2 regions of the Paenibacillus sp. FSL K6-1217 genome follow, and region 2 is predicted to be linked to the other one. Evidence: riboswitches for the same ligand, from Rfam matches in the RefSeq annotation. Region 2 holds a riboswitch; the other holds the start of a gene.
The links. Region 2 has a riboswitch for cyclic di-GMP ahead of MHH28_RS20805 (flagellar assembly protein A). Riboswitches for the same ligand answer to the same signal wherever they lie in the genome.
Positions count from the first base shown of each region.

Region 1: it holds a riboswitch for cyclic di-GMP, as region 2 does, so the genes downstream of both, MHH28_RS27540 (PA14 domain-containing protein) here and MHH28_RS20805 (flagellar assembly protein A) in region 2, are expected to answer to the same signal.

Region 1 covers NZ_CP150271.1:6,250,819-6,255,351, forward strand. The annotation lists gene MHH28_RS27530 (UDP-glucose dehydrogenase family protein) at 1-48, shown strand, start outside; gene MHH28_RS27535 (sugar phosphate nucleotidyltransferase) at 870-2,243, shown strand; cyclic di-GMP riboswitch class I at 2,381-2,461, shown strand; gene MHH28_RS27540 (PA14 domain-containing protein) at 2,476-4,533, shown strand, end outside.
Region 2 covers NZ_CP150271.1:4,723,782-4,728,314, forward strand. The annotation lists gene MHH28_RS20790 (ABC transporter ATP-binding protein) at 1-408, opposite strand, end outside; gene MHH28_RS20795 (ABC transporter substrate-binding protein) at 423-1,436, opposite strand; gene MHH28_RS20800 (cysteine hydrolase family protein) at 1,477-2,160, opposite strand; cyclic di-GMP riboswitch class I at 2,709-2,801, shown strand; gene MHH28_RS20805 (flagellar assembly protein A) at 2,877-4,520, shown strand.

The DNA of each region.
Region 1 (4,533 bases), 1.5 Mb from region 2:
ATGGGTGGGCTTAGCGGCTTCTCCGCCAGCGTGGCTGGGGCGATCTAAGGCCGGCTCAGCCTTGCTGAACGCGCCACGCCGAAAGTCGGCTGGGCGGTGGATGAGAGGGATAGATCCCCTTGAATGTACCGAAAGCGGGCTGCACGGTGAAATGAAGAGCACAAGTGCACCTGAATCCCGGGAAAGTTGGCTAAACGAGCAAATGAGGAGCACAAGTGCACCTGAATCCCGGGAATGTTAGCTAAATGAGCAAATGAAGAGCACAAGTGCACCTGATTTCTCAAGTGTGGTTAACTAACTAGCTTCAGCCGCCGCTAACTTGAGCGGCGAGCCCTTGGCACAAGAGTCTTGAATTCCGGTCTTGAATCCTGATCTTGGATTCCATTGTCTTGGAACTCTTGGTTTCTCTAGCCGCTAACTCAGCGGAGACGCCTTGGAACAAGCGGCACTTAAGAGTCTTTGAGTCTTTGAGACTTTGAATCTTTCACCGCTGGAACAACAGCAGCGGCAACCAGGGTTTCAACTGCTGCCGCGCAAGCATAGCGGCAGCCCGGCCCTCCTTGCCGCTACAACAAGCGGCAATATCGGATCTTTAGCCGGGAGCTTCGCCTGCGGGCGAAGCGGATATAAAAAGTAAAGCCTGTTATGAAATGGAGTGGAGAGGAATTTTGGAGCTGTAGGAGCGTTAGCGTCCGCCATTGTCTCCGGATGTTATCTGCTGCAAGCAATATAATCAACAACATCTGGAGACAACAGCGGCCGTAAGCCCACAATTCCTTGCAGCGACCCTCATAACAGGCGGGATTTTAATTTACGATTCTCCCGCAATAAGAAATACCCAATAACAATACGATACGGAGGGTTCACATATGAAACTGGTACTTCTATCAGGCGGTTCCGGCAAGCGGCTGTGGCCGTTGTCCAATGATTCACGCTCCAAACAATTTCTGAAGGTGCTGGAAAGCCCGGCAGGTGAACCGGAATCGATGGTCCAACGGGTATGGAGACAGCTGGAGGAGACAGGAATGGCAGAGTCTTCTTATCTGGCGACCGGACGCAGCCAGGTGGAGATGATTCAGAGCCAGCTCGGCAGCGAAGTGCCGATCATCGTGGAGCCGGAGCGGCGGGATACCTTCCCGGCGATTGCGCTGACGGCCGCCTACCTGTATTCCATCGCTGGGGTTTCCCCGAGCGAGACCGTGGCGATTCTGCCGGTGGACCCTTACGTGGAATCCTCCTTTTTCGAAACCGTGCTGCAACTGGAGAACACCATGCTGGTGAGCGGGGCGAACCTGGCGCTGATGGGGGTAGTTCCCGAGCATGCCTCGGAGAAATATGGTTACATCATTCCGACGGGCGCAGATGCGGGAGCGAATGGCTACCTGCAGGTGAGCCACTTCCAGGAGAAGCCGGACCGCGTGCAGGCCGAGGAGCTGATCAGCCGGGGGGCACTGTGGAACTGCGGAGTATTCGCTTTCCGTCTGGGCTACCTGCTGGATATTCTGCAGCGCAAAGGGCTGCCGCTGAATTACGAGGAGCTCCAGAAGCAGTATAAGCTGCTGTCCTCGATCAGCTTCGATTACGAAGTGGTAGAGAAAGAGGAGAACATCGTGGTGCAGCCTTATGACGGGTTCTGGAAGGACCTGGGCACCTGGAACACCCTGACCGAGGAAATGACCAGCAACCATGTCGGCAAAGGCTTCATCACCGCTGACTCCGAGGGCACCTGCCTCATTAACGAGCTGGATATTCCGATCACGGTTATCGGGGCGAAGGACCTGATTATCGCGGCCAGCCCGGACGGCATTCTGGTGACACATAAGGCCGAGAGTCCGCGGATCAAGGAAGTGCTGAAGACCTTTGAACAACGGCCGATGTACGAAGAGCGCCGCTGGGGCCACTACAAGGTGATCGATTATGTGAAATATGATGAAGGCAACGAGGTACTGACCAAGCGGATTTTCATCAACGAGGGCAAAAATATCAGCTACCAGCTGCATCACAAGCGCTGTGAAATCTGGACTTTTGTCAGCGGTGAAGCAAGCATTGTGATTAACGAGAAGATGCACAACGTGAAGGCAGGGGATGTGGTAAGGATACCGGAAGGGACTAAGCATGCCATTCTTGCCCTTACAGATGTGGAGTTCATTGAGGTGCAGACAGGGTCTGAGCTGGTAGAGGAAGACAATATCCGTATTACTCTGGACTGGGAGGATATAGCTCTACATCAGTTCATTTCGTAGGTCTAACTTATCTATTTAACCAAATGTTACAATTTTAAATCAGGCACATAGAACTATTTTTTCGAGGAAATTCTCCATTACTATACATTAAATTTGCATATTGACGATATTTACGGTAAGAGGGATTGATCCTTCCAAAACGACAAAGGCAAACCTAATCGAAAGATAGGGACGCAAAGCTATAGGGCCTTCGCAAGAGTGGCAGCCTGGCTACCGAAAGGAAGAGAATATTGTGAAAACTTACCGTAAGTCTCGTTTGCTCCGCGCTGTGTTGTCGCTGGCCGTTGTATGGTCTGTTGTACCTGCGGGACTGGGAATCGCCCCGTCCACTGTCAAGGCTGCCTCCTCTATAGGAGCGCCAGTGAATCCGGGGGCCTCAGCCGAGGCGGTCGAGCTGCTGAACAATCTGTATGACATCACGGGAAATGGGATCATTACCGGGCAGCATGACTATTTCGAGAGTCCTGACGAATTAAGCAACAAGCTGAAGGGAACAAGCGGACAATACGCAGCACTGCACGGTTATGAGCTTGGAGCGATTGGCGGACAGACGGAGAGCGGAGTAGCCAAACAGCGCAAGAATATCGTCTGGAGTGCGACGAACTGGTCCAGAGCAGGCGGCATCGTTGCCATGACATTTCATCAGAACCTGCCGGGCACCAGATACGAATGGTCCAATGTGCAGAAGTCAATCAGCCAGGCACAGTTCAACAAATACGTAACTCCCGGCACCACGGAGTATAATGCGTTGATAACCGATCTTGATAAGGTAGCCGTCTCGCTTAAAAGCCTACGGGATGCCAAGGTTCCAATCCTGTGGAGACCGTACCATGAAATGAACGGCGGCTGGTTCTGGTGGGGCAAGAAAGACAACTTCACTGCACTATGGAATATTATGTATGACCGTTTCGTAAACGTTCATCAATTAAATAATCTGATTTGGGTATGGAACCCGAATGCGCCGAATGCCAACTCTGATCCCTATGCACGGACCTATCCGGGCGCGGACAGAGTGGATGTGCTGGCAGCAGATATATATAATAACGATTATTCGACAAAATATCATGATGATCTGACCAGCCTGGCTGGCGGTAAACCGATCGGCATCGGCGAGAACGGTGAAATGCCGAATATATCGAAGCTGAAGCTTTCCCAGCAGAATTACGTGTTTATGATGAACTGGGGCAAGATGCTCTATGAGAATAACAGCACGACAACGATCAAGAATTTCATGAATGACAGCTACACCCTGACCCGTGACCAATATAAGGCCTGGACTGCTCCGGTGGCGGTCCCTAAGCCAACCGCAACGCCATCACCAACACCAACACCAACACCAGTGCCAACGCCTACAGCAACACCAGTGCCAACGCCTACAGCAACACCAGTGCCAACGCCTACAGCAACACCGGCTCCAACCGCAACGCCAACTCCGGCTCCAACCGCCACGCCGATCCAGAAGCCGGACCCAACTCCCAGTGATACGGGGAATAAGCCTGCCAGGAACGGGCTGCTTGGAGAATACTTCAAGAACGTGACGCTCTCGGGGACCCCGGTTATGGTGCGGAGTGATGACGTCATCAGCTTCAATTGGCGTCAGGGTACGCCCAGTGCCGCACTCGGCGCAGATTACTTCTCCATCCGCTGGACCGGCCAGATCAAGCCGGCCTACAGTGAGACCTATCAGTTCTATACAACATCGGATGACGGTATCCGCCTGTGGGTGAACGGCACAGCGGTCATTGACAGCTGGGTCAAGCAGAGCGGAACGGCCCGTACCGGAAGCATAGCCTTGACTGCCGGGCAACTGTACGATATCAAGGTAGAGTATTATGAGAATGCAGGCGATGCGAATGTCCATCTGATGTGGCAGAGCCCAAGCCAGGTGAAGGGAACCGTGCCTGCAAGTGCGCTTTTCTTGGCAACAGGCAATCTATCCAACCCTGCTCCGGCTGCAACAGACGTACCGGCAGCTACAGCAGCTCCGACAACAACGCCGGCACCAGTAACGACACCAATGCCAACACCAGCGCTGACGCCAGTACCTGCACCAACGCCAACACCGGTGCCAACGCCGACAGCGGCTCCCGTTCCTTCTCCAACAGCAGCACCGGAGGAGCCTCCGGTTGTTGAAGCCCCTGCTGCCAATGGACTGTACGCGGAATACTTCAATAACATGACACTGTCGGGTGATCCCGCTGCAGTGCGCACCGATGCGGTGCTTGATTTCAACTGGCGCCAAGGCTCACCGGATGCCGCCCTCGGTATAGACTTCTTCTCTGTCCGCTGG
Region 2 (4,533 bases):
CAGCCGCAGGGCACTTTCCGCTTTTTCACGCGCTTCGCTTGAGTTGAATTTCTTCTTCGCGCCCAGCTCAAGCGGCAGCATTACATTCTGCAGCGCGCTGAGCCACGGCATCAGGACCGGCTTCTGAAAGACCATGCCCAACGACAGGTCGGGGGAGGCATACGCCACTTCTCCACCCGCTTCAGGGCTTAATAGCCGCAGCATCAGCCGGAGTGTCGTGGATTTCCCGCAGCCGCTCGGTCCGAGAATCGAAATGAACTCGTTGCGGTATACGTCAAGACTAACCTGATTCAGCACTGGCACATCGCCGAAGGATAGAGAGCAATTGCGCAGTGAGAGCATGGTTTCCCGGGTACCGGGATGCTGCGCGGGGGCAGCATCCAGCTGTTCTTTGATCGCTGTTGTCATTATCGGGTCCCTCCTTATTTCAAAAACTCGTTGGTGAACATTCCGCCCGTATCCTGTTCCTTTTTCACAAAGCCCAGCTCGACCAGATTCTTCTGCAGTGTCTCCCAGGCCGCCTCGTCCATTGAGCCCAGCGGAAGCTTCTCCGGATCAAGCAGCGGAATGCTGGCCTTCATCATATTGACCTCATGCTTCAGATCCAGCTTCTCGCCATATTTCAGACCGAATTCCGCTGCCTCCTCCGGATGCTTGACCGCATAATCCCAGCCCTGCATAGATGCCTGCACGAAGCTTGCGACCATCTCCGGGTCCTTCTTAATAACAGACTCCGTGGTGAACAAGGTATCGGCATAGAAATTGATGCCATAGTCGTTCGGATCAATAATATTCACTTCCTTGCCTTGCTCCTCTACAGCCAGCACTTCATTAATAACATATCCGGGCCAGGCCTTGACCTGACCGGTTAACAGCGGACTCAGATCATATTTGACCGGCATCTCTTCGATTTGCGAAGGCTCGATGCCCGCGCTTTTCTCCATGGCACGGAAGGTCAGCTCTTCGTTGCCGCCCAGCTTAATGCCCACCTTTTGCCCGACAAGGTCCTCCATCGTCTTGATCCCGGACTCTTTGAGCGTGAACATGACGAACGGGGTTTTGCGGTAGATCGCGGACAACGCTTTGACAGGGACCCCCTTCTCTCTGGCAATGACGACCTGGTCGGCACCGGTCACTCCGAATTCCTCACTGCCGGAAGCCACCATCTGCACAGCCGGGAAGTCCGAGCCCCCCGGGCGGATCTCAACATCAAGCCCCGCTTCTTTATAGAAACCTTTTTCCACTGCGGTATAGAACCCGGCGAACTGCGCCTGGTGAATCCACTTCAGCCGGAGTACCACCTTCTTCAGACCGCCCGAGCCTTCCGCTCCCTGGCCTTCGGCCTTACCGGCCCCCGTATTGTTACCGCAAGCGGTCAGAAGCAGCATTAGCGAGGTTAACAGTATCAATGCTTTCGTTCTGGATTTGTTCCACATGGTTATTCCCCCGTTATGATGTAATTTGAACTCGTAGGATTCAGTATTGCTCCAGCGCCTCAAGCACCGCTTGCGAGTCACTTACACTGCCGAACACCCCGCCCTGCATTTGAACCATTTTCAGCGCTGCCAGATGATTCGCTTCATCCGTAGCCCCCGTGCAATCCTCCAGGATCAGACACTCGTACCCGCGGTCATTGGCTTCCCGCATCGTGGTGTGTACGCAGACATCGGTAGTAATCCCGGTTAGGATCAGATGGGTAATTCCTTTATTCTTCAGGATTAGGTCCAGGTCTGTCGCATAAAAGCTGCCCTTGCCCGGCTTGTCTACAATGTACTCTCCCTCGGCAGGCGCCAGCTCATCAATGATCTGCCAGCCGCGCTCCCCCCGCACCAGGATACGTCCCGCCGGCCCTTCCGAGCCGATCTCGGCGCCAATCTGCTTGCTCCGCCACTGCTTGTTGGCCGGCAGATCCGACAGATCCGGCTTATGCCCCTCCCGGGTATGGATTACGGTGAACCCTTCGATGTCCCGGATACGTTCCAGCAGCCGCTGAATGGGCTGAATCGCTCTTGCTGTTAGCGAGAGGTCATAACCCATTCTTTCCACGTAACCGCCCTTGCCGCAAAAGTCTGTCTGCATGTCGATAATCATCAGCGCCGTCTTCGCCGGGTCAATGTCACCGTCATAGGGCCAAGTGTAGGGTGTTGCTGTAATTTGCATGGTTCATGCTCCTCTCCTGATGTCTCTGGCTCTATTAATGTTATATTAGTTAACATTTAATCGAATTTCCTTGTTATGAGTTAGATTATATTACAACATAATCGTGATGTCTTCGGTTTTATTACGAAAAAACACACATAATGTTTGTGTTTATCTACATAGTTAACACATATATAACATTAATGTACACAATGAAGATTACTCAAAAAGGAATACCTGCTGATTCCTTCCAAGTTTGATCCATTCATTATCTATATATTAGATGAGGCTTCTCCACTCGCCCGGTATAAAGGACAGCCCGGACCTTTTACGTCTCTCTAGCCTTCCATAAGCTGTAAGCGCTGGGAAACCAGTTTTTTTGTCGAAATAGAACTGCACATTTTAAGTTTTTTGATAAATAGGCATAATATAGTTGAAAAATAGCTCTTTAAGTACTAGAATTAAGCTTGTTTGCAGAAGTTAATGCCACGTAAGAACTATTTATGACTCTTTTTGTCGATTACAGTCGACCGCACATAACCGCCTCTACAGGATGTATATCATTGATCTATTTCTAAAGGCAAACTCCCCGAAAGGGCAGGACGCAAAGCCATGGGCCTAAGAACACCGGAATCTGCGTTTACGGTCGCCAGGCTGCCAATAGAGACCACTTAAGCCAGCCGTTCACGGGAAGCTGTCCCGGGCTTGAGGATGTTCTTTTTCTGTACGAATTGCCATTGATCATACGAAAAAGTGAGGTTACAACCATGCCGCAGCAGTATATCGAACCAAGCCGATATGAATTCGTAGAGTCCCTGATGCTCGAACGCAAGGGTCTCCTGGATTCATTCTCTGTGGAGGGCCGGACTTCTGGCGGGACATCTGGAGATAAGAATGGAATTATCCTCGTGCAGGACAATCAGATATTCATTACTCCCCCGCTCCCCGGAGGGGCCCCCGCCCGCATCTCTGCGATCCACCCTGTTGTCCTGAAGATCAACTGTAAGACTGTTACAGAGCCAACCGAGGTGTCGAAGACGGATTATATCACCTGGGAGATCTGCGAGAAGCCGCAATATGAAATTACCGTGTCGCCTGACAAGCTTAAGGTTCACTTCACTTTATACCGTACAGAGAAGTACGCCTGGAATCTGGTCAACTGTCCCGCCGCCTTCGAAGCGGTAGTCCGTGCCCAGCCCAACCCGGCGATGCTCCTGTCCACGCTTACCATAGAACAGATTATCGCCTCATTGGACAACCGTTTTGTTCTGAGCAACCTGAACATTCCCGCCCTGTACGCGGAGCTGGACAATCCTACCTATCTCCCGGTCTGCATCGCCGAGGGAAGAGCCCCGCTGCCCGGAAGGGCATCCCGGCTGGAATTCATGCTGCCGGAGCATACGCTGGCGGGCAACGGGATGCTTCAGGACCGCCGGGCTCAGGAGCCTGCGGATACCATGGAGTATCTCCGCTTCCCCGGAGCCCCGTTTACCTTTGCGGGCGAGGTCTTCGCCCGCAAGCTGCCGCCGGAAGAAGGCATTCCCGGCTTCGACACGGACGGAAGTGTCCTGCCTCCTCCTCCTCCGCAGGATATCTACTTCGCTGCCGGTGAGCATGCCCGGCTCCTTCCCTGCGGCAATATCGTCGCCCGGCAGACCGGCAGACCGCGCATCTGCGGAGGGAATGGCAGCGTCAGAATATGCGACTTCCCTCCGTTCTGCCTGCTGACCCGGGAAATGGCGGATACTGCGGGCGATGTGATTTTCGCAGGCGACATCGTTGTCCCGGGAGATCTCGAAGGACCTGCACGGATCGAAGCCCTGGGCAATGTCTACGTCTATGGCGATATACGCCAATCTACGATCATTGCCACCGGCAGCATTTATGTGAGCGGCCAGGTCACCGGCAGCGGCCTGTACGCCGGGCACGCCGGGGTACAGCAGCACCGGCTGCACAGCCTCGCAAGCCTGCTGCGGACAGAGACGGACGAACTGCGCGAGTCGGCGCGCCAGCTGGCCAGGAACGTGGAATCCCGCCAGCAGTCCGTGAATTATGGCCTGGTGGTCATGCTGCTGCTGGAGGATAAATACAGCCACCTGGAGAGCCTGATCCGCGACCTTCAGGCTGCACTGAGCCGCATGAACGGAAAGTTCGGCTCCGGTACGGACAAGCTCCGGCATATGCTTGAGGTATTCGCCCATCCGGGACAGTTCACCGGGTGCATCACGGACAGTGCCCTAAGCAGCTTCTCCAGGCTGCTGCTCAAGCTGGGCGAGGAGATCGAGCTGCTCCAGGAGGAGCATGCGGTGATTAATCTTGCCCGTTCACATGACAGCCGCCTGGAGTCCGGCGGGAAGCTGCTTCTGCGGGATTCTTGTTAAGTACTACTAGCAG